3 regions of the Blautia sp. MB18-30 genome follow, and region 1 is predicted to be linked to each of the others. Evidence: riboswitches for the same ligand, from Rfam matches in the RefSeq annotation. Region 1 holds a riboswitch; each other region holds the start of a gene.
What was found. A riboswitch is a leader RNA that binds a small molecule or an ion and turns the genes downstream of it on or off. The one in region 1 is predicted to bind cobalamin.

Region 1 (7,822 bases):
CCGTCGGGCTGAAGGACTCTACTGCATAAGGTCCTGTACAGATCGGTCCTTCCATGGCAAATGTAGAATCATCTACATTTGTATCTACGATCAGAAACAGCGGGTCTGCAAGGCATCCGGCCATGTTTGCATTTGCTCTGTTCAGATGGAAGATCAGGTTCTGTCCGTCAACCTCGAGGCTGTCGAGATCAAAGAATTCCGGAACACGGTCACTCTTTTCAGCGGTACGTTCGATGGAGGCTTTTACCATCTCCGGTGTCATGTCGTCACCGTTGGAGAATTTTACGCCCTCACGGATCTTGAAGGTCCATGTTTTTCCATCGTCACTGTTTTCCCACTCTTCCGCAAGACATGGAACGATCTCACCGTTCTCATCGAATTTTGTGAGGCACTCGCCGATCGCATAACGGGATACAACCCAGCTAAAATACTGCTCTGTCGGCTCCAGTGTATCTGCAAAGCTTGTTACTCCGATGGTGATTTCCTTATCACTTTTTTTGTCACCTTTTGCCTGAGCCACTGTTGCCATTGAAAGGGTCATCATACATGCAAGTGTAGCAGCCAGCACTTTTTTAACTACATTATTTCTCATTTCATCCTCCTAAAGATAATATACTGATTATATGGTGTTGGTTTGTTACAGAGTTGTTTTATTGATCCTGGCGCGGATCCAGTACATCACGGATGCTGTCTCCAAGCATGTTGAAAACAACAACACAGATCACGATAGCGATACCAGGGTAGATCATAAGCCATGGCGCCTTTGCCATGTAGGTTCTTCCTTCATTCAGCATCAGTCCCCACTCCGGTGTCGGCGCAGTTGCACCAAATCCCAGGAATGAAAGGGAAGCCAGCTCCAGCATCATAGTTCCGATATCTGCTGCCGCAGTTACCACCATCTGGGTTACCATGTTGGGAAGAATGTGTACAAGAAGAATTTTCCAGGTCTTTGTTCCGTTTACTATAGCTGCCTCTATGTAAAGACTCTTCTTGACTTTCAAGACCATACTTCGTGCAAGACGGGCATATTTTGTCCAGCTTACAGCCGCAATGGAAATAACGGCATTGACCAGGTTTGGTCCAAGCATACCGGCAATGGCAATGGCCAGTACAAGCCCAGGGAAGGAGATCATCATATCTGCGATACGCATGATCACTGCATCCACAACGCCGCCGAAATATCCGGCAATAACTCCTAAAAATGTACCGATGACAAAGATCACTGCAACCAGACATAAGGTCATGATCAGAGAGGTTCTTGTTCCGAAGATAACACGGGAAAGAAGATCTCGTCCAAGCTTATCCGTTCCGAACGGATGAGCGGAGCTTGGCTCCTGCAGTGATTCGGTCATAACTGCATTCAGTGGATCATATGGTGAGAGCTGCGGCGCAAAGATCGCAATTCCGATCACCACGAGACCCAGAATGAAGAAAAGAGTGAACTGTTTATTTTCTTTGAATGTTCGTAATACCTTTTTCAATTATCTATCCTCCTTAAGTCTTGGATCGAGATAAGTATAGGACAGATCCACAAGCAGGTTGATGCACATGTACAGGATCGCGATCCAAAGTACATAGCCCTGTACAAGAGGATAGTCACGACAGGAAATCGCCTTTACTGCCATATTTCCCATTCCAGGCCAGTTGTAAATGATCTCTACAACTGCAGTACCTCCCAGAAGACTTCCAAGGGAAAGTCCCAACAGCGTTACCAGCGGAAGCATAACATTAGGAAGGACGTGTTTCCAGAGAATGACGCTTTCCTTGATTCCACGCATTCTTGCACCTGTGACATAATCCTGATGAAGTTCCTCCAGCACTGCACTTCTTACCTGTCTGGTATATTTTGCAGACATGGCAAGTGCAAGAGTCAGCGCCGGGAGGATCATGGATTTAAAATCCGTACTGCCTCCTGCAACATTGATCCAGCGAAGCTGAACACCAAAGATGCTGAGAAGGATCAGGCCCAGCCAGAAGCTTGGAACAGATACTCCCACAAAGGTAATTCCTCTCACAAAATAATCCGGGAATTTGTTCTGATATACAGCGGCCAGGATTCCAAGCGGTATGGAAATAATGACCATCATCAGAAGTGCCAGCAACGACATCCTCAGCGTCGGCCAGAAACAGGATACCAGTTTATCTGTTACCGGCATTTTGAAAGAATAGGACTGTCCCATATCTCCTGTAACAACACCCTTCAGCCAGGAACCATACTGCACGAGAAAGGGCTGATCAAGGCCAAGCTCATGTCTTGTCTGTTCCAGAAGCTCTGGTGTAGGAAGATTACCACACTCTGTCAGCATGATCTCCGCAGGATCACCAGGTGACAGGTAGGTCAGTCCAAATGTGAAAAAGCTGATTCCAAATAATACAATGATGATCTGGAGAAATCTTTTTCCTACTTGTTTCTTTGTCACGTTTTACTCCTTTCCTCATTTGATGCGATTTTAACATTGCCGTTTTAATTTAGTTAGATAAAAGAAACTATTGGATTCTTAATATGCAGAATATGCATGGAATTTTAGAAAATTTGCACGAAAAAAGCCCGTGACGAAATACGGGCACACAAAATAAATATGCTTCCTATCTTCCGTAAGAATCATTTTAAAACAATTGCAAGCAGGTCTCCTGACTTAGGATCCTTACCCTCAGACACCTTCCCGGTCTATTTCTCACGCACTCGACCAGTGGTACTTTGTCTGAGGATTTCCCCTTACAGTGACGGGATCGTACCGGATTTACACCGGTTTCCCTATTAATCCTCTCAGAACTTACAACGGCTGATGTGAAAATCAGCAAATGCTGTCAAATTACTGAAACATTATATGATAAAACTATAGTTTATGTCTATGGAAAAATGTTATATTTTTAGAAAACTCATAAATTTTGTTAAAGATGCTTGAATTGTATATATCCCCCATGGGGGATTTGACAATTGGATTTATCTGATCTGCTAAAAAAACACGGATTTTACCTCGCTATTTTTACAAATAGAATAGCAAATGGTAAAACCCGGTTTTCTTACTGTTTCAATATGATTTCAGACAGAAGCGTTCTGAAAAGGTTGTTTACTATCAGGTCAGAGTCTCCGTGATCGCTGCATATGCGATCATTGGTCCGTCTTCAATAATGTTCAGACTGGCTGTCTGATAAAGTACGACTCCGTTTTCAGTTGCAATAGATGTGTAAAGTAAATTTCCATAGTAATCTCTCAGTTCACCCAATTCTTCTCCCTTAAAGAAGTACTCTCCAGGCTTCTTGGATGGATACCAGCATCCGGTATACGGCGCATATTCATAGACTACATTTTCCAAAAGCATCTGACGGTAATGCTTCAGACCATGACATTTCTTTCCCTGGAGATGAAAAACAAGGTGACGGACGTCTCTTTTATCCTGTTCTACTTCCTCCCAGGTCCAGTAGCTGTGTCCGCCTCTTTCGATGAGAATACTTGGAATTCCAAGAGAAGAAGCATAATTGTAGGCGCCACCTGTGGCGGTTGTGGAACGGACCACATATTTTACGCCGATATGCCGTGCCATATGTAATGATTTCTCTGCTGTCTTTTCATCTACAACCCCTACATAATAAACATAGGGATGAAGCTGTTCGAACCCATCTCCGCTATGCAGGTCGATATAATAATCTGCTATGGAAAAAAGCTTTGTCACTATAGCATAGGCAATACGATCTGCAGCTGTTCCCTCAGGATCTCCGGGGAAAACGCGGTTCAGGTTCTTGCCATCCTCATAGACCAGACTCATGGTGCGATGCTCAAAGCCACTGACATTGACCAGTGGAACGATGATCACATTTCCCTTCAGTTCTTCCGGTTGAAATTCTTTTGCAAGTTCCATTGCCGCCTGGATTCCTACATACTCCGCACTGTGTATTCCCGCTGTGATCAGTATCGTCGGTCCGTCTTTCACTCCGCATATCACAGTTGCCGGCATTGCTATGCCGTATCCTGTGATCTTAATTTTCCCCTGTGCCTTCTCTCCTTTTTCAATCACCCAGTCATCAATTTTGATCATTGGTTGTTTCCCTTTTCCTTTTTTATATTTCCGCACTTTTGACGATAAGTATATCATGCCTAACCGAAATTGTACATATCAGAAAAAAGCTTTCGTAACCGTTCATTCTGATCCGACGTACAAAAGCTTTTTTCTTGAATGCTATATAATTTATCTTTTTACCAATTCTTTGGTGATTTCTTCCCAGCTGACTCCTTTTTCCACCATGAGTACCATCATATGATAAAGAAAATCTGAAATTTCGTATTTAATCTCTTCTTTATCCGGATTTTTGGCTGCAATGACGATCTCTGTGCATTCTTCACCGACTTTTTTCAAAATCTTGTCAATTCCCTTATCAAAAAGATAATTGGTATAGGAACCTTCCTTTGGATGTTCTTTTCGGTCAGTGATCACATCATACACATTCTGGAACACGTGAAGTGGGTTGGTATCATCGTACTCTTTTTTCAGCAGCGGTTTGAAGAAACAGGTACGGTTTCCTGTATGGCAGGCTGCGCCAATCTGCTCCACTTTGGCAAGGATCGTATCATTATCACAGTCAATAGTAAGAGACTTTACATACTGTACGTGTCCGGATGTCAGACCTTTGGTCCAGAGCTCATTCCGGCTGCGACTCCAGTATGTCATTTTTCCAAGCTTCAATGTTGTGTTAAAAGCAAGCTCATTCATATAGGCCAGCATCAGTACTTCATCCGTCCGGTAATCCTGGACAATAACCGGAACCATTCCGTCACTGTTTAATTTAAAGTCCGACCATGCAATATTACTTTTATATGTGTTTACCGGAATTCCGGCTTCTTCGCAGGTTTCCTTAAATGTATGCAGATCATTTTCAAGACTGCTTACATAAGCACCGCAAAGTCCGGACACAGCTGGTTCTCCTAAAAGCTCCAGAATGTTCTCAGATCTGTTTTCATCGGTATGAAGAACAATGGAAATCTGAGAAATCTCTGCAATTTCATTTTCGACAGTGTCCAAAGCCAGAACAGTGTCTGCATATGTTTCGATCAGATCCTGATTTTCTGTGAATTCTCTCAGATCAGAGATGCTGATCATCATACGCTCTTTTCCAAAGCGCCGGGATACTTCTTCCAGAAGCTTGATATTATTCTCTTTCGAAAAATTCAGTACAACTTTGGCACATCCCGCATAGATCAGCTTTTTTACATCTTCCATACGTTTGATATTTCCCGCTGCGATCACCGGGATCTCAGATACCTGACAGATATCACGGATTTTTCCGATCGCACGGTCATGCTCTGCATCTGCGGAAGAAAAGTCAAATACCAGAAGCTCATCTGCCCCATTGTCACCGTAAAATTTTGCAAGTGTTTCTACATTTCCGTCTCCGAAAAGATTTCTCTGTCCAAATCCTGTTACCGCCTTTTCTGAATGAAGATAAAGGCATGGGATCAACTGTTTGTTCATAAGTGGTCTCCTTCTGTATCAGAGGCTTCCCTTGGTAGAAAGCACGTCTGTGATCCGGGAATCGTACTGTGTTGCTGCATCAAGGGCTTTCGCAAAGCTTTTAAACATGGCCTCTGCCACATGATGGCTGTTTCCTCCGGAAAGAACCTTGATGTGAAGATTCATTGCTGCGGAATAGGATACTGCATAAAAGAATTCCTTTACCATCTCTGTAGCCATATCTCCTATTTTTTCCGTAGAAAACGCTGCATCCCATCCAAGATAAGGTCTTCCGGAAAGATCTACTGCGCAGAGCACAAGCACTTCATCCATAGGAAGGATACAGCTGCCGTAACGTTTGATTCCTTTTTTGTCGCCAACTGCCTCACGGATAGCGTTTCCAAGGACGATCCCTGTATCTTCAATGGTGTGATGATCATCTACATTCAGATCACCGTGGACTCTCAGCGTAAGATCATACAGTCCATGGCGCGTAAAACCGTCCAGCATATGGTCAAAAAAGCCAATACCTGTATCAATATCGGAACTTCCTGTTCCATCAATATTCAGTTGCAGACGTATCTGCGTTTCTTTTGTGTTTCTTTCGATCAGTGCTTCTCTTGCCATTATTCGTTCTCCTTGTCCTCTTCCTCAAAACGGACTGCAATGGAATTTGCGTGTGCAGTCAGCTGTTCCGATGTGGCAAACTGGATGATGTCCTTGTGGATCTTTCGGAGTGCTTCCCTGGAATAATATACAATACTGGATTTTTTGATAAAATCATCTACAGAAAGTGCGGAGAAAAATTTGGCAGTTCCATTGGTAGGAAGTACATGGTTTGGTCCTGCAAAATAATCTCCAAGGGGTTCAGAGCTGTGCTCTCCGATAAAGATCGCACCTGCATTTCGTACCTTCATCATATCTTCAAAAGGATGCTTTGTGACGATCTCCATATGTTCAGAAGCAATTTCATTGGCAGCCTCAATGGCCTCATCCATATCTTCTGCGATCAGGATATAACCAAAGTTCTCCAGGGATTTCTCAATAATGGCTTTTCTGGAAAGTACCTCAACAAAACCTCTGACTTCTTCATCTACCTGATCTGCAAATTCCTCATTTGTTGTGATCAGGATCGCAGATGCCATCTCATCATGTTCTGCCTGAGAAAGAAGATCTGCTGCAATATAACGAGGATTTGCAGTCTCATCTGCAAGAACGAGGATCTCGCTTGGGCCGGCAATAGAATCAATGCTTACGTATCCATAAACTGCCTTTTTTGCAAGCGCAACAAAAATATTTCCGGGTCCTACGATCTTGTCAACCTTTGGAATACTCTCGGTTCCATATGCAAGTGCTCCGATGGCCTGTGCACCACCCACTTTATAGATTTCATCTGCTCCGGCTTCGTTAGCAGCAACAAGTGTGCTTGGATTTACTTTTCCGTCTTTTCCAGGAGGTGTTGTCATTACAATACGGTCAACACCGGCAACTTTTGCAGGAACGATATTCATCAGCACGGAAGACGGATATACAGCCTTTCCACCGGGAACGTAAACACCTACACAGTTCAGAGCGGTTACCTTCTGACCAAGCATGGTTCCATCTGTTGTGCTTGTGAACCAGCTGTTCTGAAGCTGCTTTTCGTGATAGCTGCGGATATTCACCAATGCTTTTTTGATCACATCGATCAGGGAAGGATCTACCAGCTTGTATGCTTCCTCGATCTCCTCAGGGGTTACACGGATCGTATCCTTTGTAACTTCGACTTTATCAAATTCTCTGGTAAATGCAAATAACGCGGTATCTCCCTCTGCTTTTACTTTGGCAAGGATATTTGCTACTGCATCCTCGTATTTTCCGTAATTATTAGGGCTTCTTTTTAAGAGAGTTTCCAGAATATCTTTTGTAGATTCTTTGGTGAGTTTTACCTTACGCATAATAAATTCTGCCTTCTTTCTGTATTTTGGAGGTTCATCTGTTGTTCAGTTTATTTGATCACACTTCGAAGTTCCGTGATCAGTTTGCGGATCCGTTCATCTTCCATTTTCATGCTGACCTGATTGACTACCATACGTGCAGACAGCGGGCAGACTTCTTCCAGCACCTTCAGGCCATTCTCGCGAAGGGTGCTTCCGGTTTCCACGATATCCACGATAACCTCGGAAAGTCCTACGATCGGTGCAAGCTCGATGGAACCGTTCAGCTTAATGATCTCCACAGTCTGATGCTTTTTGTTATAGAAGTAATCCTTTGCAATATTTGGATATTTTGTAGCTACACGGATCAGCTGATTGTTATTCAGGACTTCTCTGGCGCTTTCAGGGCCACATACGCACATGCGGCATGCTCCAAATCCAAGATCCATAACCTCATAT
Region 2 (7,822 bases), on a different contig from region 1:
TACCTATTATTTTTACAGCAAGAGCGGCGTGATGGCTACCGGTTGGGTCACAAATTCCAAAAAAGGATATAAATATTATTTCGATCCGTCAACCGGTGTCATGGCTACGGGAACGAAGACGATCGATGGCAAGAAGTATACATTTGGCAGCAACGGTGTCCTGGATACCAATCCAAGCACTACTACAGTTACAAGCTCCAGGACCATCAAGAATTTCCTTGCCAATGCATTACTTCCGGTAGGAAAGACTCTTTACGTATGGGGCGGCGGCCACAACTGGTCAGATGCGACCAGAAAGGGCATCAGTCCAAAATGGAAACAGTGGTATGACAGCAATTCCAGCTCCTATAATTACAGATATTATATGGATCTCAGTGAAGCTACAGAACAGAAGGGCCTTGACTGCTCCGGCTTTGTAGGATGGTCTGTATATCAGATCATGCAGAGCAGATCCGGTGGACCTATGTACACGGATGTTTCCGGAAATCTTGGATCTTTGTATTCCGGCAAGGGAATGGGTACCGTTGTTTCCCAGTCTCAGCTGGCAAGCTCAAACTGGAAGCTTTATCCGGGAGATATCGGATACAACAGCGGACATACTTGGATCGTTCTCGGACAGTGTTCCGATAAGAGTGTTGTGATCCTCCACTGTACACCGAATGCCGGCGTACAGATTTCCGGAACACCGACACCAAGCGGAACTTACGGAAGCCAGGCGATCAAGCTGGCAGAAACTTATATGTCTAGGTATCCTGGAGCCAGCAAATATGACTATCATGAATCCAGTGGTAACTATATCCGAAACGGTGCATACTTCAGATGGAACAGAAGCACTCTTTCCGATCCCAACGGATATCTGAACAAGACAGCCAATCAGATCCTTGCAGATCTGTTCTGATCAGGATGTGCTGAAAGAAATTTGTATGTAACAAATAGCAATAAGAAACGTGAGAGGAGAACCTGAGATAACCCGGGTTCTCCTTTTTTAATGTCAAAATCATTAATAAATGTTACAAAGTTTTAAACTAATTAATAGAAAATCCTTGCAATCCAAATAACACTGTGTTAATATATAAAAAGATTGAAACAAGATATTGCAAAAGTATTACAAAGAAAACCAACGAAGCGGATGGTCAGATCCGCTGTATTAAATTAGAATCAGATTGCGAGGGTGAACAGTCATGAAGAAAAGGATATTATGTCTGACACTGGCGCTCATCATCAGCGGAGCACAGGTAGTCAGCGTAAGCGCAACAAGAGAAGATGAGGCAGCGCTTCAGCAGGAGATGGATGCGACCAACGAACAGCTGAATGCGACTTATTCCAGATTGGATGAGCTTTCCTCACAGAAGTCACAGATTGAAGGCGAGATTTCAACTCTTGATGCCAATCTTGTAAACGTGATGGTTTCGATCCAGACACTGGAGGGAGATATCTCCAATAAGGAAGCCGACATTGCATCTACACAGACCAACCTTGAGAAGGCCAAAAATGCCAAGCAGAAACAGTATGAGGCAATGAAGAAACGTATCCAGTATCTCTATGAGAAGGGTGGAGACGATGCATGGTTCCAGATGATGCTGAATGCAGAGAACCTGTCTGACCTTCTTACAAGAGCAGAGTACACACAGAAAACTTATGAGCAGGACCGTAAGAGTCTTGAAAAATATTCCAATACGATCCAGCAGGTGGCAAACCTGGAGGCACAGTACACACAGGAGAAGGCAGAGCTGGAGGGAATGAAGCAGGAATATGAGGCAGAGTCCCAGAACCTGCAGGCACAGCTGGATGAGAAGCGTGCCACATCCGCAGATTATGATAATGAGATTGCCTACGCACAGCAGCAGGCTACAGATTATGCCAACCTTCTTGCAGAGCAGACTGCAGAGCTTCAGAGATTAGAGGCTGAGCGTATTGCAGCAGAGGAAGAGGCAAGACGTCAGGCCGAGGCTGAAGCAGCAGCGAGAGCGCAGGCTGAGGCAGAAGAGGAAGCAAGACGCCAGGCAGAGCAGGAAGCACAGCAGGATGAGGCGGACGAGAGCGAAGACGGACAGTACGATGAGGACGGCGACGTGATCGAGAATGCAGATGAGGATACTGCTGAAGATGACACCGAGGCTGTGGATGAAGATGCAGACAATGGTGAGAATGATGATGCGTCCGAGGATACTGAGAATACAGAGGATAATGCAGACGCAGATTACGATAACAGCACAGATGCATCTGAAGAAAGTGCAGAGGACACATCTAATGAAGAGGACACATCCTCAGCCAGTGACAGTTCTTCTTACAGCAGTGGTTCCGGATCTTCTGTTGTGAATTATGCTACACAGTTTGTGGGGAATCCTTACGTATGGGGCGGAACAAGCCTTACCAATGGTGCAGACTGCTCCGGATTTGTACAGAGTGTCTATGCGAACTTCGGAGTCAGCCTTCCGAGAACCTCCTATGAGCAGCAGAATGCAGGTACAGAAGTATCCTACGCAGATGCACAGCCGGGAGATCTGATCTGCTATGGCGGGCACGTGGCTATTTACATGGGTAATGGCCAGATCGTTCATGCATCGAACTCTCAGGACGGGATCAAGATTAGCAATGATGCTACATACAGAACAATTGTATCTGTAAGACGTCTTGTATAATAAGAACGTACAACAGAAAATAAAAATACAGCAGCCCGACAGCAGTTTGTCGGGCTGTTTTTGACGGCAGGAAAAATATTGAAAACCCATGGAACGGAATGAACAGCAACAAAATATGCTCAAAAATGTATAAATTTTAAAAACAGTATTGACATATAATTAACAGGATGTTATTATGATGTCAGTATAATTCCATATTGAACATAGCAAGTGCTGAGGATAGCTGACAGTTATATATTGATTATCAGAAGTCCACAGAAAAGGGAATCAGGTGTGAAACCTGAGCGATCCGGTCACTGTAACGGAGGAGCGAATCTCATAGTCCATTGTACGTATGTATGAGAAGGAGAGAGGAGCCATGATCCCGGAGCCAGGAAACCTGCTTGTTATGGCGAGGTTAAACTTCCGTGTAAAGTGTAACAACCATTTCAGGGACTCCGCACCCCTGGGACGTTGTCTACTTTTTTACGAGAGTAGGCATTTTTTTATGGAATGCGCCTGTTCATATGAATTATACATGATTAAATGGCAGGCGATACTACTCCGGATACATTCGTTCCCTCCGCGCACTCATGAACGGATTATATTTCTACCCCGGGGTGGCATCGCTACCTCTTTTTTTATAGGAAAAAATTATGTGTGGTTATGTCAGGAGAGGAGAAAAGAGCCATGGAGAAACCATACTGGGAAGGCAAAGAATACTCTTACTTCAGCCACAAAAACTGTGAGTATTTTCCGTGCCATAAAGGAGCAAATCCGGAGAATTTTAATTGTCTGTTCTGCTATTGCCCTTTATATGCACTGGGAGATAAATGTGGTGGTAATTTCCGCTTTACGGAAAGCGGGATCAAAGATTGCACCGAATGCAAGCTTCCTCACAGAAGAGAAAATTTTGGATATGTTACAGGTAAATATAGCGAGCTTGCGGAAATTGTACGGAAGCAGCGGGAAAAATAAAAAACAGGCCAGTTCAGATACAGGAAAATGTATATTCCTGTGTTTGAACTGGCCTGTTTTGTTTTGGGGGACAATATCTGTTATCTGTCGGAAAAGATACAGAAGATCATTCTCTGGTTTGGAGAAAAACCTTGAGTCTGGGAATCTGGTTGTTGAGGATCAGCTGTTCCGGAAACATGGCCTGATGAACAAACTCAGCAGCACAGGTAAAATCTCCGATATGCTCCGGGCCATGGCTGTCACTGGAAAGAAGCAGCGGCAGATCATATTTGCGGCAACATCGAAGGATCTCGAAACAGTTTTCTCTTGTGTCGCCACGATAGCCATAAGGTGCAAGAGAAGCTTCGTTGATCTCAAAGATCGTGCCGGTTTCCCTGGCAGCCCTTGCAAGCGCATCATAATTAACCGGGTAATGAGTGTTATCACTATGTCCGAGGATCTTTACACAGGGGTTTTTCATTACATTGATAAAAGCTTCTGTGTTTTCGGCTCTGGTACCGCAGCGGTAATTCCAGGCATGCATGCTGGCAATGGCGTAATCAAGTTTACATAATAATTCCTGATCTAAATCTACCGTTCCGCTGCGGTCAAGGATATTCAGTTCAATTCCGTAGAGTAATTCTACACCGAAATGTTTTTTGGGAGAATAGGTAAGGCTGCGGAAATAGGAGGAAGTTCCGGCTGCCAGAGTGCCGGGACCGTGATCAGTGATCCCGAGAAGCCGGAGACCTTTCTCGGCAGCTGCGCGTGCCATGTTGGTGATGGTACATTCCGTGCCGTGACCACTGGCGATGGAGTGGGTATGCATATCAGAAAGATACATAAAAATACACCTCTTTTACTGTTTGAGAACATGTGACAGAGCGGAATACGAATGTCCACTTTGCATAAATTTTTTCTGAAAAACAAAGGAATTCCTATATAAATCCAAGTATGGCAGAGCAGAAAAACAAAGTCAATAGAGAAAAACATAAAAATACAAAAAACAAATAAAATCAACAGGGCGCAACCGATAAAAACCACAAAAACAGCTAGAAACACATGTTGGATTTCGTTGACATCGAAGTAGGGGTAAGGTATAATAAAACTACATGAGCACATAGCCGGACAGGAGCGGTTCTGGAAGCGTAGAGGCAGACAGATCATCAGAAACAACCGGTTATGAGAAAGGAGAATCATGGAGAAATTTCATATAGCAGATGTTCCGAAAACAGACAGGATCACACATCTTGTAGATAATCTTTATGCAAAGATGCCGGTGATCGAATCTGCCAGAGCAAAACTGATCACAGAGTCTTACAAAGCAACAGAAGACGAGCCGATCATCACCCGCAGAGCCAAGGCATTTGCCCACATCCTGCACAACATTCCGATCATCATCCGTGATGAGGAGCTGATCGTTGGAAGCAGCACTTTGGCGCCGAGAGGATGTCAGACGTTTCCGGAGTATTCTTTCCAGTGGCTGGAGGATGAGCTGGATACAGTGGCTACCAGAACAGCCGATCCATTTTATATTGCGGAGGAAACCAAGGCGGAGCTCCGTGAGGTACATAAATACTGGAAAGGCAAGACTACCAGTGAGCTTGCAACATCCTACATGGCACCGGAAGCGATTCTTGCCATTGACCACAATATTTTTACACCTGGAAACTATTTCTACAATGGTGTAGGACACGTAACCGTTAAATATGAAGAAGTTCTGGCGATCGGTTATGAAGGGATCATTGCCAAAGCTCAGAAGGAACTGGATGAGTGTAATGTAGGAGATGGTGATTACGCAAAGAAATCCCGTTTCCTGGAAGCAGTTATCATGAGCTGTCAGGCAGTTATTGACTATGCACATCGTTATGCCGAGCTCGCAGAGCAGATGGCATATCAGTGTCAGGATCCGACCAGAAAACAGGAACTCCTTCAGATCGCATCCAATTGTACACGCGTACCGGCGAAGGGCGCCCGTAACTTCTATGAGGCGTGCCAGTCTTTCTGGTTTGTACAGCAGCTGATCCAGATGGAAAGCAGCGGACATTCTATTTCTCCGGGACGTTTTGACCAGTATATGTATCCGTATTACAAGAGTGATATGGAAGCAGGCAATCTTACCAGAGAATTTGCCCAGGAACTGATGGACTGTATATGGGTAAAATTAAACGACCTGAATAAATGCCGTGATGCTGCATCTGCAGAAGGCTTTGCAGGCTACAGCCTTTTCCAGAACCTGATCGCAGGTGGTCAGAACAAGGATGGCGAGGATGTGACCAATGATCTCTCCTTTATGTGCATCCAGGCGTCTATGCATGTGCACCTTCCGGCACCGTCTCTTTCTGTAAGAGTATGGAACGGATCACCACATGAATTCCTGATCAAGGCTGCAGAGCTTACAAGAACAGGAATCGGACTTCCGGCTTATTACAATGATGAGGTTATCATTCCTGCACTGCAGAACCGCGGCCTTTCTCTTGCAGATGCCAGAGAATATAACATCATCGGCTGTGTAGAACCGCAGAAGGCAGGTAAGACAGAGGGCTGGCATGACGCTGCATTCTTTAACATGTGCCGTCCGCTGGAGATGGTTTTCTCTAATGGTATGGACAAAGGGGTACAGATCAGTGTCCAGACCGGCGATGTCACAGAGATGAAGAGCTTCGATGAGTTCTATGATGCATATAAGAAACAGATGGAATATTTCATTTCCCTGCTTGTAAATGCTGATAATGCCATTGATGTGGCACATGCGGAGAGATGTCCGCTTCCATTCCTTTCCTGTATGGTGGATGACTGCCTGAAACGAGGCAAATCCGTTCAGGAAGGCGGAGCTGTTTATAACTTTACAGGTCCTCAGGGATTTGGTATTGCAAACATGGCAGATTCTCTGTATGCGATCCGCAAACTTGTATATGAAGAAAAGAAGATGACCATGGAAGAGCTGAAGGAGGCTCTGGCATGGAACTACGGCAAGGGTATCGATGCACAGTCTGCAGCAGATATCACCACCATCGTTATGCAGAAGCTTCAGGAGAATGGCATCAGCGTAAATGAGCAGACCGCAACAGCTGTTATGACAGCAGCTCTCGGAACAGAGCCATCTCCGGAGAAGAAAGCAAGATTCGAAGAGATCCACAAGATGATCGAGGAGGTTCCGAAGTTTGGAAACGATATCCCGGATGTGGATTATTTTGCAAGAGATGTGGCTTATACTTACACCAAGCCGCTTCAGAAATATATGAACCCGAGAGGCGGACATTATCAGGCAGGACTTTATCCTGTATCTGCAAACGTTCCTCTTGGCGGACAGACCGGTGCAACACCGGATGGCCGTTACGCACATACTCCGGTAGCAGATGGTGTTTCCCCGTCAGCCGGTAAGGATGTGAAGGGACCGACAGCTGCGGCAACTTCTGTATCCCGCCTGGATCATTTTATCGTATCCAACGGAACACTGTTTAATCAGAAATTCCATCCGTCAGCACTTGCAGGAAGAGAAGGACTGGAGAAATTCGTAGCACTGATCCGCGGATACTTTGATCAGAAGGGTATGCATATGCAGTTTAACGTTGTTGACAGAGAAACACTTCTGGATGCACAGAAGCATCCGGAGAAGTACAAACATCTGGTTGTACGTGTTGCAGGCTACAGCGCATTGTTCACTACACTTTCCAGATCTCTGCAGGACGATATCATCAGACGTACTGAGCAGGGCTTCTAAAGGAGTAACGAATGGACTATTTGGATACAAAGGGCAGGATCTTTGATATTCAGAAATATTCAGTACACGATGGACCGGGTATCCGTACCATCGTGTTCCTGAAGGGCTGCGTTCTTCGCTGCCGCTGGTGCTGTAATCCGGAATCACAGGAATACCGGATCCAGAACATGAAGGTTCTGGGAGAAGATAAAGTGATCGGCCGCGACGTGACAGTTCGTGAGATGATCGAAGAGGTGGAAAAAGACCGTGCCTATTATTATCGTTCCGGAGGCGGGATCACCCTTTCCGGAGGGGAATGTATGTGTCAGGCGGACTTTTCCAGAGATCTTCTTCGCGCGGCAAAGGAGAGAGGGATCAACACAGCGGTAGAAAGTATGGCCTGTGCCCCATGGGAAAAGATCGAACAGGTACTTCCCTATCTGGATGTATATCTGATGGATATCAAGCATATGGATCAGGAAAAACATAAAGAATTCACAGGACGGGCCAACGGACTGATGCTGGAGAATGCAAGAAGGGT
Region 3 (7,822 bases), on a different contig from region 1:
TATATTTTTTCGGATCGATTGTATCTACTTAACTTTTGCGGTGTAAAGCGGACATTCCTCTTCGTTACTTACATCTCCACGAATGCGAGCGCTTCACGATCTGTCGTTCTTGTCATATTATAACACAGCTGCTGAAATATTTGTAATTTATATTATATAAAAAACGCTGCCGGAAATTATATTACTCATTTCTGACAGCGTTTTATTGCTTTTCTCATTTTCCCAGAGAACTTATCTGATCTGGTTTAATTTTCCGGTTTCTTTTGCTTTTTTCAACAATTCCCGGTTTTTTTCATTCATGATACCAAAATCCTTCAGCGGACAGTACACTTTTTCACATTTTCCCAGGAACTCCAGTGCTTCTTCAAAGGCAGACTCCGAAATGCATTCAAAAGGCTTCTCCGTGATCACTTTTGCAGCCAGTTCTTTTGCCACCTGATAATCCGCATCATTGGTATGGAGAACTCCGGTCACAAAAGGAATCCCCTGTCGCTGCAGCTTCCGATATACCGGAATCCCGCTTCCATTTCCTCCGATCACAAACACCTCCGGTTTTCCGGCCGGAGGTTCCATTTCCACGCAGCCGAATTCTGCATTATAGCTTCCACGGGTGATGCCATAAAGCTTCCGAATATAATCGGAAGTAAAGATTTCCTCCGGTGCACCATATTTCTCAATGTGATCTCCATGAACACAGATCACCTGGTCAGAAATCTTCTGGGCAAGATCCAGCTCATGAAGGGACATGATCACCGTCATCTGTTTTTCCAATACCATCTTCTTCAAAATGGCAAGAAGCTCCAGCTTATGCCGGATATCCAGGAAGGAGGTCGGTTCATCCAGGATAATGATCTCCGGTTCCTGGCAGATGGCGCGTGCCAGAAGGATACGCTGTCTCTGTCCGTCACTGATGGCTGTAAAATCCCGATCCTTCAGATCCCAGGCGTGAACCATCTCCATGGCACTTTTAACTTTTTCCTTGTCCTCTGCGGAAAGGATCCCGAGAGTTCCGGTATAGGGATATCGTCCGGTGGATACCACATCCTCACAGGTCATAAGCTCCGGTCGCATGCGCTCGGTAAGTACTACAGCCAGTTTTTTTGACACTTCCCTGTTGGTCATCCGGCTCATCTGTTCCTGTTCCAGATATACCGTTCCGCTGATCAGGGAAAGCTGTCTTGTGATACTCTTCAAAATAGTAGATTTTCCGGCACCGTTGGGACCGATCAGTGTCAGGATCTCTCCTTTATTCAGCTGAATATTGATCTCTTTGATCAGCGGTTTTCCATCATAGCCTACGGTCAGCTGATCTGTATAAAAAAAATATGATTTCATCGTTTATATCCTCTGCTGTCTGCGAATCATGATATAGATAACTACCGGTGCTCCGAAAACTGCTGTCACAGAACTGATGCTCAGCTCCGTCGGTGCAAATACAGTTCTTGCGATCAGGTCACAGAACAGGCAGAACACTGCACCGCCCAGAAAACAGGCCGGGATCACAAGCAGGGGTTTGGCAGTCTTCAGGAGACTTTTTGCAATATGAGGCACAGCGATCCCCACGAAGGAGATCGGCCCTGCAAAAGCGGTCACACAGGCAGAAAGAATACTGGAAAGCAGGATCAGAAGTATCCGGAAAGCCTTGATATTAACTCCCATATTCTGCGCGTAAGTCTCCCCCAGCTGATAGGCGCTGATCGGTTTTGACATAAAAAATACGATCACCATAGTAAGAAGTACCACAACAGCCATAGTCTGCACATTTCCCCAGGTCATACCGGAAAAGCTTCCCAATGACCAATTGTGAAGATTGACTATGTTGGAATCATCTGCAAAGGTCACCACAAAGTCTGTGATGGCCGAACAGATATAGCCGATCATAACACCACTGATGACCAGCATGGACATATTGTGGACTTTTTTTGCCACAAGGAGCACAAAGCCCATGGAGATCATTGAGCCTGCAAAAGCAGCCAGGATCATGGCACCGGAACCGATGGACACCGATCTGCTTAAAAAAAAGATCATCAGAAGCGCCACGATCAGCTTGGCACCGGAAGAGATTCCCAGTACAAAGGGTCCCGCGATAGGATTGTTAAAAAAGGTCTGCAGCAAAAATCCGGAAACAGAAAGTGCTCCGCCAAGGATGATAACTGCCAGTATCCTGGGAAGACGGATCTCCCAGACGATATTATAAGAAGTTTCATCTCCCTGATGCCGGAATATGATATTCAGGATCTCCTTCACAGAGAGGTGGATACTTCCTGAATTTACATTCCATATAAATAAAAAGATCAAAAGTACCGCAAGGATCACAAAAGAGATCCCGTATCGGACTGCGCGTTTTCTGTCATTCATTTTTCTGGTACACTCCTCTTCTGTTTTGTTATCCTGTCCTTTCGTTTCCTGCTCACAGGTGGAAACCGGCAAAGGAGTTAAAGCGAACACTGGAATTTATTTTAGTTTATGCATATAGGTCAGCTCATCCAGAGAATCATCGTCTGTAGTCAGCATGGTGTGGATATCCTCAATCATGGTTCCAAGTCCGGTGGTTTCCTGGAAGAGATTTTTGCCTGTGCACCAGACATTTCCGTTCTTCACTGCCTTGAAATCTGCAAGAAGCTTACTTTTGGAAAGAAGCTCATCAATGGTCTTAAGTTCCCCGTCAATCGTACTGTTATAGATGATATAGTCTGCATCCTTCGCCTTGGCATAAAACTCTTCCATCTGCATATTCATGGTGGAAAGAGCATTGTCATTTACTCCCGTATCCTCCGGAACATAATTTCCTCCTGCGAGAGAGATCATTTCCGAAACATAGTCGCCACTTTTTCTTATATTTACCGCACCTACGGAGTTGATATAAAAGAACGCTACGGTCTTGTCTGTTTTATCTGCTGTGAGAACCTTATCCAGCTTGTCCGTCTGCTCTTTGAAAACCTTTTCTGCTACATCTTCTTTTCCCAGAAGAACTGCGTAAAGCTTCATCCACTCGGTCCTTCCAAGAGGATGACTCTCATAGCTGGAACGCTCTACCATTACAGGGATCCCGAACTGCTCCAGCTTCTCCTGTACCTCCGGATTGTGATGGATCATGGTGGATTCAATGGCAAGGTCACAGCCCTCGTTCAGGATCAGCTCGTAATCCGGAGCACTGTACTTGCCGGCATAAATCATCTTTTTCTGTTCCATGGCGTCCTTTGCTTCCTGGATATACCATCCGTCTTCCTTGGTTCCGGAAAGCTTGATGCTGTCAATCCCGTCGATAGCGCGGAAAAGATCCATGGCCGAGGTTGCTACCAGATAGATATTGTTTATGGGCTGCTGCAGAACCGCAATGTCAGGATCCAGCCCCTCCGGTGCTTTCTTGCCTTCGGGAACTACAAGAAACTGTCCTTCCTGATCAATGGTGAGCAGCGCATAGCCATCGTTGTAGTAATCCACATTAAATTCCTTTGCGTAGGAAAGATCCATACTGTGGTCAAAGGTAAGGCCTGGAATATCCGCAGGCTTATGTTCTGTCTCTGCTGCCTGCACTGCAAAAGCACACCCCAGGATCAGGGTCAGCGTCAGAAATATGTATGAAATTATTTTTTTCATTTTTCTTCCTTTTTCATGCTCGAAGAATCAAAATTCAGGGTATACTCAATCTCGTGAGGAGTACTCATGGCTACAGTATCTGCAGTCACTTCCATTTCTGCGTCAAAGACTGTGACCGGGATCTCAAATGTGGAGTTTCCGTCTTTGTTCACCGGCTCATATTTTTCGCCGTCCACGATCATGTAATCATAATTCGGACTGCTCCAGATGATGGTTGCCGTAGCTTCTTTGTCCTTGATCTCTACTTTAGCTGGAGATTCTACAGATGCTCTTCCTGTTCCGCCTGTAAGGGTTACATCCGTCTCATAGGTTCCGTCCTCCAGCTTCAGCTCTTCCGGTTTTTTCCCTTCGGATTTTTTGTCGTCAGAGGTTTTTACAGGATTCTTTACGCTGACTTTATGGTCGTACCATTTGCCTTTTTCTCCCAGGAGCGCCACGTTAAATTCCTCACCAATGGCCGGTACCGGGATATCAAATCCGTAAACCTCCTCTGTATAACCATCGCTGTACTTCACTGTATCTGTGGTCGGCTCAATGATCTCTGCTCCGTCCTTCTGGGCATCCTCGGCAGTTCCCGCAAACAGGTTAACGATCTTCTTGGAAACCAGACTTACGTGGATGGTCATTTTGCCATCTTTGACCGTGAGCTCTCCTTTTTTGTCATTGGCCTCATTTACATGAAACATGCTGCTGTCTGTACCAAACTCTGCTGTATAAACGCCATCTTCCAGGGTATCTGCTTTGGCTGCATCTGTATCCTTTTCTTCGGAAGCTTCTGCTTCCTCACCGGACTCTGTTTTTGTTTCATCTGTTTTTGCCATCGCAGGCACAGAGCCCAGCACCAGGACTGATGCACTTGCCATTGCAAGAATTAAGTTTACATAGCGTTTTTTCATGATAATCTTCTCCCTTCCATAGATACAGCAATCTGCCCGGAAAACAGTCTTCCTGATCTTTCCGGGCAGTTACATTGATTTCTTATAGGTATCTGAACTCACTCAGATATTTTTATATTTATTATTCTGCGGACTCCTCAGCAGAATCAGCCTCTGTATCTGCTGCTGCATCAGAATCTGCGGACTCCTCAGTGCTTCCCAGAGAATCGATGGCTGCCTTTGTATGCTCTACATAAAGCTTCTCAACTGCTTCGATTCTTCCAAGACCCTCGATCTGGCAGTCAACCTTATCGAAGTTTCCGGATGCTACAAACTGGCTCTTCCAGGAATCCTCCTCATCACCGGCCATATCGTTATTTGCATGGTCTCCGGCAACAACCATCAGCGGACGAAGAACAACGTTCTTGTATCCTGCTTCTTTTACCTTCTCGATAACCTTGTCGCAGGCTGTATCTTCCGGCTTACCCTCTACAGTACCGATGAATGCGTTCTTCAATCCAAGGTTTTCCATCTGTGTCTGCATCTGATCGTATGTAACGTTAGCTGTATGAGATGTTCCATGTCCCATGAATACGAATGCTGTGCCAGCCTCAGCTGCTGCATCCATGCTGTCAAATCCGGCCTCTTTGCAAGCCGTATCTGTGATCGCCTGAGCAACGGCTTTCTTGTCATCATTGATCACAGTTGCATCGTCTCCAACCTCACCGAGCATTGGCTCTGCGATAGCTACAGACTCGAATTTATCTTTATAGCCATTGATCGCTTCTGTCATCTCATCGTACTCAGCACCATGCATCAGATGGGTAGGCTGTACAACCAGATTCTTAACACCATTCTCTACTGCACGGTCAAGAGCCTGCTGCATGTTATCGATCACTTCATCATCTCTTGCCTCTACATGGTTGATGATGATCTGTGCTGTAAATGCTCTTCTTACAGACCAGTCCGGATAAGCTTCTGCAAGAGCATCCTCGATTCCCTTGACATCCTCTGCACGGCTGTCATTGAAGGAAGTACCAAAGCTTACAACAAGAAGTTCATTCTCACCGATCTCATCCTGGTTACGCGGATCGTCCTTGGAAGCATCTCCTGTGTCACGTCCGAAATAATCCGGATCTGCATTCTCACCCTCTACCAGTTCTTTCTGAGCATCTGTCAGAGCATCCCATGCTTCTTTGGCTGCCTTGCAGTCCTCATCTGTTGTGTCGTTTCTTTCCTGTACATAGATCTTGTCGATCAGAGCTGCTACATTATCTGCTGCTTCCTGATCTGCATCAGAAGCCTCTGTGGTATCAGCTGCCTCAGCGTTCTCTTCTGTAGCAGAATCCTCTGCTGCCATTGCTGTTGTAGCCGCACCCATAGAGCATGTCATGGAAACTGCGAGCATCAGAGCTAACATTGTTTTTCTTTTCATTTCTCATTGTCCTCTTTTCATGTATTTCCAGAATACTGATATGTACAAAAAAGCAGCAGCTCTCTGCGGCCGCCTGCTCACACATGATTCTCTGCGCAATACAAATACATAAAAAGAAGTTCTGTATTGTTATGGAGAATACCGATTCGTAAACCGCGAATCCCTGGATCTCACAATAAGGCAGTTCTCCTGACTTGGTTCCACGCTGCTTTCCCTTCCCGGTCTCCCAGTGGTTATAAAAGCAGCTCCCCTTTCACAGTGACGGTATCGTTCCGGATTCTCACCGGATTCTCTTTTGCACATCCGACTGGATGCAACCTTATCATTATAACATTTGCACATATTTTCTTTTACCTGGTTATCTAACTTTTACCACAAACTCACAAATTTGTCAAGATTGATGTCAGACGATTCACGGTTTTCTGTGATCTTCGCTCACAAAAAACACCTCACGAAATATTACCAGTGAACAGTAACCGGTTTTCTCCCTGTATCTGTCAGTTATTATCAGAATACTTTCTCCAATATTCATGCATATCCTGCATAAAAAACAGCCCCTTTCTGTCATCACCCTGATATCAGAAAAGGACTGTCTTACACTGGATATTCGCAATCCGCTTCGCTACTTGCTCATAACAGATAAACTGCTCTGCAGTTTATCTGTTAAAATACTCCTGCTCCAGGTATCTGGCTACGTAGATTCCGCTGGCAGATGCATGGGACAGAGAATGGGTCACGCCGCTACAGTCTCCGATAACAAAGAGACCCTTGTGGCAGGTTTCCAGATTTTCGTCGATCTCGACCTCCATGTTGTAGAATTTAACCTCAACGCCATAAAGCAAAGTATCATCATCTGCGGTTCCCGGTGCGATCTTATCCAGAGCATAGATCATCTCGATGATGCCATCCAGGATACGTTTCGGCATAACAAGACTTAAATCTCCCGGTGTCGCAGAAAGTGTAGGTGTTACGAAACTTTCCTCAATACGGGCTTTTGTGCTTCGTCTTCCGCGGATCAGATCTCCAAACCGCTGTACCATAACACCACCGCCAAGCATATTGGAAAGTCTTGCAATGCTCTCACCGTATCCGTTGCTGTCATGGAACGGCTCTGAGAAATGCTTGGATACCAGAAGGGCAAAGTTTGTATTGTTGGTATGCTTTGCCGGATCTTCGTAGCTGTGACCGTTTACTGTGATGATACCGTTGGTATTTTCATTCACGACAACACCTCGCGGGTTCATGCAGAAGGTACGGACCATATCCTCAAACTTCTCAGTTCTGTAAACGATCTTGCTCTCATAAAGCTCATCTGTCAGACGGCTGAAAACCTCTGCCGGAAGCTCCACACGGACTCCAATGTCCACACGGTTGGAAAGAGTCGGGATCTTAAGCTCTGTACATACCGTCTCCATCCATTTACTTCCGCTTCGTCCTGCGGAGATGATACAGTAAGTTCCCTCGTAACGCTCATCTCCTACAAAAACTGCATAACCGTCTTCAGTTTTTTCTACTTTGTCAACAGATGCGTCAAAATAGAAGTCCACATGGTCTTTCATTTTTTCATAGAGGTTCTGAAGCACCACATAGTTGATATCTGTTCCCAGATGGCGGACTGATGCATCCAAAAGATGCAGGCCGTTCTGAAGGCAGAGCTTACGGATCTCGCTGTTTGTGGTAGAATAAAGTTTGGTTCCCTCACCGCCATGCATCAGGTTCAGTTTATCTACATATTCCATCAGCTCTGTGGCTGTATCCTTGCCGATATGCTGGTACAGAGTTCCGCCAAACTGATTGGTGATATTATATTTTCCGTCGGAGAAAGCGCCTGCACCGCCAAATCCCTTCATGATCGCACAGGTTTTGCAGTGGATACAGGATTTTACTTTCTTTCCGTCGATGGGACATTTTC

Region 2: another riboswitch for cobalamin. It lies ahead of NCY57_RS06410 (cysteine-rich small domain-containing protein); the one in region 1 lies ahead of nikB (nickel ABC transporter permease).
Region 3: another riboswitch for cobalamin. It lies ahead of NCY57_RS06475 (sirohydrochlorin cobaltochelatase); the one in region 1 lies ahead of nikB (nickel ABC transporter permease).

The regions. Positions count from the first base shown of each region.
Region 1 is NZ_JAMOYY010000026.1:4,891-12,712, forward strand. It holds gene NCY57_RS11890 (ABC transporter substrate-binding protein) at 1-592, opposite strand, end outside; gene nikC (nickel transporter permease) at 651-1,481, opposite strand; gene nikB (nickel ABC transporter permease) at 1,482-2,420, opposite strand; cobalamin riboswitch at 2,605-2,793, opposite strand; gene NCY57_RS11905 (M14 family metallopeptidase) at 3,078-4,037, opposite strand; gene hisIE (bifunctional phosphoribosyl-AMP cyclohydrolase/phosphoribosyl-ATP diphosphatase HisIE) at 4,188-5,468, opposite strand; gene hisB (imidazoleglycerol-phosphate dehydratase HisB) at 5,487-6,074, opposite strand; gene hisD (histidinol dehydrogenase) at 6,074-7,384, opposite strand; gene hisG (ATP phosphoribosyltransferase) at 7,435-7,822, opposite strand, start outside.
Region 2 is NZ_JAMOYY010000010.1:20,672-28,493, reverse strand. It holds gene NCY57_RS06420 (N-acetylmuramoyl-L-alanine amidase family protein) at 1-898, shown strand, start outside; gene NCY57_RS06415 (C40 family peptidase) at 1,182-2,642, shown strand; cobalamin riboswitch at 2,874-3,043, shown strand; gene NCY57_RS06410 (cysteine-rich small domain-containing protein) at 3,312-3,599, shown strand; gene NCY57_RS06405 (phosphatase) at 3,706-4,422, opposite strand; gene NCY57_RS06400 (glycyl radical protein) at 4,777-7,302, shown strand; gene NCY57_RS06395 (glycyl-radical enzyme activating protein) at 7,314-7,822, shown strand, end outside.
Region 3 is NZ_JAMOYY010000010.1:35,672-43,493, forward strand. It holds gene NCY57_RS06455 (ABC transporter ATP-binding protein) at 232-1,335, opposite strand; gene NCY57_RS06460 (FecCD family ABC transporter permease) at 1,339-2,358, opposite strand; gene NCY57_RS06465 (ABC transporter substrate-binding protein) at 2,455-3,600, opposite strand; gene NCY57_RS06470 (hypothetical protein) at 3,597-4,496, opposite strand; gene NCY57_RS06475 (sirohydrochlorin cobaltochelatase) at 4,618-5,910, opposite strand; cobalamin riboswitch at 6,073-6,247, opposite strand; gene NCY57_RS06480 (NAD(P)/FAD-dependent oxidoreductase) at 6,567-7,822, opposite strand, start outside.